DNA from 2 places in the Nitratireductor aquibiodomus genome. Region 2 is predicted to be linked to the other one. Evidence: predicted binding sites of a transcription regulator. Region 2 holds the regulator's gene; the other holds the start of a gene.
The links. Region 2 encodes LexA, which represses DNA repair genes until DNA is damaged. Its sites were predicted from a motif close to TGTTCNNNNTGTGTTCNG; they were not measured.
Positions count from the first base shown of each region.

Region 1: BLW55_RS09390 (helicase-related protein) is a predicted target of LexA. The motif match lies at 1,079-1,096, and genes of this name have one in related genera.

Region 1 covers NZ_FNSL01000001.1:1,979,181-1,981,583, reverse strand. Annotated here, with positions in the region: gene phbB (acetoacetyl-CoA reductase) at 1-573, shown strand, start outside; gene BLW55_RS09390 (helicase-related protein) at 1,240-2,403, shown strand, end outside.
Region 2 covers NZ_FNSL01000001.1:460,850-463,252, reverse strand. Annotated here, with positions in the region: gene BLW55_RS02185 (NAD(P)H-hydrate dehydratase) at 1-714, shown strand, start outside; gene lexA (transcriptional repressor LexA) at 871-1,590, opposite strand; gene BLW55_RS02175 (MarC family protein) at 1,690-2,322, opposite strand.

The DNA of each region.
Region 1 (2,403 bases), 1.5 Mb from region 2:
ACCTATAAATGGTCGATCGCCGACTATGACGCCTGTGCCGAGGGTGTGGCGAAGATCGAAGCCGATCTCGGGCCCGTAGATGTTCTGGTCAACAATGCCGGGATCACGCGCGATGTGATGTTTCACAAGATGACGCCGGAAGACTGGCGCGCGGTGGTCGATGTCAATCTCAACGGCGTCTTCAATATGACGCATCAGGTTTTCGCCGGCATGCGCTCGCGCAAGTTCGGCCGGATCATCAGTATTTCCTCGATCAACGGTCAGAAAGGCCAGATGGGCCAGGCCAATTACTCGGCCGCCAAGGCCGGCGAGATCGGTTTCACCAAGGCGCTGGCCCAGGAGGGGGCGCGTTTCAATGTGACGGTGAATGCGATCTGCCCGGGCTATATCGCCACCGACATGGTGATGGCCGTGCCGGAAGCGGTGCGCGAGAAGATCGTCGCGCAGATCCCGGTGGGGCGGCTGGGCGAGGCGTCGGAAATCGCACGGTCGGTGCTCTTCCTGGCGTCCGACGATGCAGGCTTCGTGACTGGCTCGACGCTGACCGTCAATGGCGGACAATACTTCATCTGATGAAAATCAGGCGTGCCGCGCCGTAAATTTTCGGGACGCTGTGGATCGATCGTGGCGTTCCGGGCCCTCGATTCTGTATCAATTTGAAGCAATTCGGTTAACGGAGCATTCATCCTGCCGGAGCCGAGCTGTGGATAAGGCGTGCGCTATCTGTCGACAGGCAGTGGAAAACACCAGATGTAGCGGTGAACGTACCGGGAACATTGCGATATCACTGATTCGTCTCTGATTCGTTCCGGGTTTGGTCGAAGTGTTAATGCCAGGTCTCCATCTGCACGGTGCGGCTGTTAACAGACGGTCAAATTTTCCTAACAAAATCTTATGCTTGTGCAGGGAAGAACGGACCTGCGTCTCCGCTGCCTGCAAAAGGTTAACGGTCACCCTTCCTTTGCGGCACTTCCCGTTTGGCACAGATTCAGCATCTAGTTCCGCTTCCTCTGCGTCATACAGTATGTTGGGGTGAACAAAACGGGAAATCTGCAAAGTCAGTGATTCGTCGCCGATTCGTTCCAGACTCGTTCCAAACCTTAACGGATGCATGGATATGCGAAGGCATATGGCAGTCATTGTCGGGGGAATGACAGTCTTGCCTTGGAATGCGGAGGCAAAGCGTGCTAACCCGTGTGCTCGCCTTTTTTCGCTGAGGTAGACGGCTTTCCGGGCCCTATGAATTTCCAGAATCAGAACGCCAGCCCCCGGGTGCTTTCGGGGCGTAACGTCACAGCCATCCTCGGCCCTACCAACACGGGCAAGACGCATCTCGCCATCGAGCGCATGGTTGCGCATTCCAGCGGCATTATCGGCTTGCCGCTGCGCCTGCTTGCGCGCGAGGTCTATTCGCGCGTGGTCGCCAAGGTGGGCGAGCATCATGTGGCACTGATAACCGGCGAGGAAAAGATAGCGCCGCCGGGGGCACGCTTTTCGGTGTGCACTGTGGAAGCGATGCCGCGTGAGGCCGATGTGGCCTTCGTTGCGATCGACGAGGTCCAGCTTGCCGCGGATCTCGAACGCGGCCACATTTTCACCGACCGTATCCTGCATCTGCGGGGCCGCGAGGAAACGTTGCTGCTCGGGGCCGGCACGATGCGTGGCATACTGGAAAAGCTCCTGCCGGGCCTCTCCGTCATCACCCGGCCGCGCATGTCGGTGCTCACCTATTCCGGCTCGCGCAAGATCACGCGGCTGCCGCGTCGCTCGGCCATCGTGGCGTTTTCCTCCGACGAGGTTTATGCCATTGGCGAACTGATCCGCCGCCAGCGCGGCGGGGTGGCCGTGGTGCTCGGCGCGCTGAGCCCCCGCACGCGCAACGCACAGGTCGCGCTCTATCAGTCCGGCGATGTCGACTATCTGGTGGCGACGGATGCGATCGGCATGGGGCTCAACCTCGATGTCGATCACGTGGCCTTCGCGCAGAACCGCAAATTCGACGGTTTCCAGTATCGCGATCTTAATCCGGCGGAGCTCGGGCAGATTGCAGGCCGCGCCGGCCGGCACCTGCGCGACGGCACGTTTGGCGTTACCGGCCAGGTCGACCCCTTCGCCGATGAACTGGTCCACCGCATCGAGGCGCATGAGTTCGATCCCGTGAAGGTGCTGCAATGGCGCACCGCCTCATTTGATCTTTCCAGTGTCGATGCGCTCAAGGCGTCGCTCGATACGCCGCCGCCCGTGGACGGCCTGACGCGCGCGCTGCCGGCCGCCGATGCGAAAGTGCTCGAATTCCTTTCGCGTGAAGGGGATGTCCGGGCGCTGGCCGAGGGACGCGAGCGTGTCGGGCTCCTGTGGGAGGCCTGTGTGCTGCCCGATTACCGGCGCATCGCACCGGCCCAG
Region 2 (2,403 bases):
GCGGGGGCAGGCGCCGTGACCGTGCTTTCACCCGCCAACGCGCTTTCCGTCAACGCAATGCATCTGACCTCGATCATGCTGCGCAGGGCCGATACGGTCGAGGAACTGGAGGCGTTCCTCAGTGATCGCGGCCCCTCCGGCGCTGTGCTGGGGCCGGGGGCAGGAACAGGCGAGCGAACGCGAAGTTTTGCGCGGAGCCTTCTCGACCGGGCGGGCGCCGCGGGCGGACTGGTTTTCGATGCGGATGCAATCACCGCCTTTCGCGGCGACCCGGAGACGCTTTTCGCCATGATCAAAGCCTCCGCCGCGCAAGTCGTTCTGACACCGCACGAAGGGGAATTCGGGCGCCTGTTTCCAGGTCTTGAAGATGCGCCGGAGGTCTCGAAAGTGGAGCGGACCCGGGAGGCAGCCATGCGATCAGGTGCAGCAATCGTGCTCAAGGGACCGGATACGGTGGTCGCGGCGCCTGACGGGCGGGCAGCCATCAATGTGAACGCAACGCAGCACCTGGCGACAGCCGGCTCAGGCGATGTCCTGTCCGGGATCATCGCTGGTCTGATGGCACAGACGATGCCGGCGTTTGAAGCGGCCTGCGCGGGTATCTGGCTTCATGCGGAGGCCGGCAGAGTGTTCGGCCGCGGGCTCATCGCAGAAGATCTGCCCGAGATGCTGCCCCAGGTTCTACAGTCTCAGTTCCCCGAACACGTCCGCTGAAAGGTCGAAGCGAGCGGGACGTACCGGCGGGGAGAAACGAACGGGGCGTATCTGGCTGTGGAAGAGAAATGGGCGGGTCTACGCAGACGGCTCGACCCGCCGTCGCCGCGTTGGAAGATTTTGCAGTCAGGTTTTTCCACCTGACCGCAATATACTTCAGTAACGGCGCATCAATCCAACCAGGCGCCCCTGAACCTTGACTCGGTCAGGGCCAAAAATCCGCGTCTCATAGGCCGGGTTGGCAGCTTCAAGGGCAATCGACGCGCCTTTGCGGCGAAAGCGTTTCAGGGTTGCTTCTTCCTGATCCACCAGCGCGACCACGATCTCGCCCGGATTGGCGGTCTGGGTTTCGCGGATGATGACGGTATCACCATCGAAGATGCCTGCCTCGATCATGGAATCGCCCCTGACCTCCAGCGCGTAATGATCGCCGCCGCTCAGCATGTCCGGGGGGACGGCGATGGAATGTGTCTGGTGCTGAATGGCGTCGATGGGAACGCCGGCAGCGATGCGCCCCATCACCGGCACGGAAACGACGCCGGCCAGACCGTCATCATTGCTGGCGGCGGGTTTTGGCTGGGGCGAGGGGGCTTTGCCGAGGCTGCCTTCAATGACGCTGGGCGAGAATTTGCGTGCGCCGGGGTTCAGGCCGGGAGCAATCGAATCAGGGAGGCGCAGAACTTCCAGTGCACGGGCCCGATTGGGAAGCCGGCGAATGAAGCCACGCTCCTCGAGCGCGGTGATCAATCGATGAATGCCGGATTTCGAGGCAAGGTCCAGCGCTTCCTTCATTTCATCGAAGGAGGGCGGGATTCCTGTCTCCTTCAGCCGCTCGTGGATGAACAGGAGAAGTTCGTGCTGCTTGCGGGTCAGCATGGGCGCCACCGAGAATCAGTTAAAAACAAAACCAGAACATACTCTATATGTTCCAGTTGTGTTCCGCAACTCCCGGCATTTGCGCGCGGTTTACCGGGGCTACGGTGCCGCAAACAGCGCCTTGGCGCCGTCGGCGACGAACTGCACGGCGAGCGCGGCCAGTATAACGCCGAGAAGGCGTGTCAGGATCGAGCGTCCTGTCTCGCCGAGGAAGCGGTCGACGCGCTCGGCAAGCGTGAAGACGGCGTAGGTGATGACGATCGTTGTCGCCAGGATTGCCAGCAGTGCGGCACTTCCGGCCAGTCCGCCGAAGGAACCCGAAAGCAGAACGGTGGCCGAAATCGCGCCGGGGCCGGCTATCAGGGGGATCGCCAGCGGAAAGGCGGCGATGTTTCGGATCATGTCGCGGGTGATGGCGCGCTCGGCGCTTTTCTCATGGCGCTCCTGGCGGCGCTCGAAGATCATTTCGAAGGCGATGAAGAAGAGCAGCAGGCCGCCCGCCACGCGGAAAGCGGGCAGTGTGATCCCGAACACGGAAAGTATGGCGCTGCCGGCCACACCGAAGAGAGCGAGGACCGCGAAGCCGATGATCGCCGCCCGAACAGCGACCTGGTTGCGCTCCGACCGGTTCATGCCCACCGTCAGGGCGAGAAAGAGCGGGGCGAGGCCTGGTGGGTCCACGGTCACGAGCAGTGTGACAAAGGCATTGAATACGGTCTCGTAGCCTGGCATGAGGTCCTCCCTTGCACTTGTCTAGCCCAGTGGGGAGGCTTCGGAAAAGACCCGATTGTGTCTCCTGGCGGGCAGTCTGCG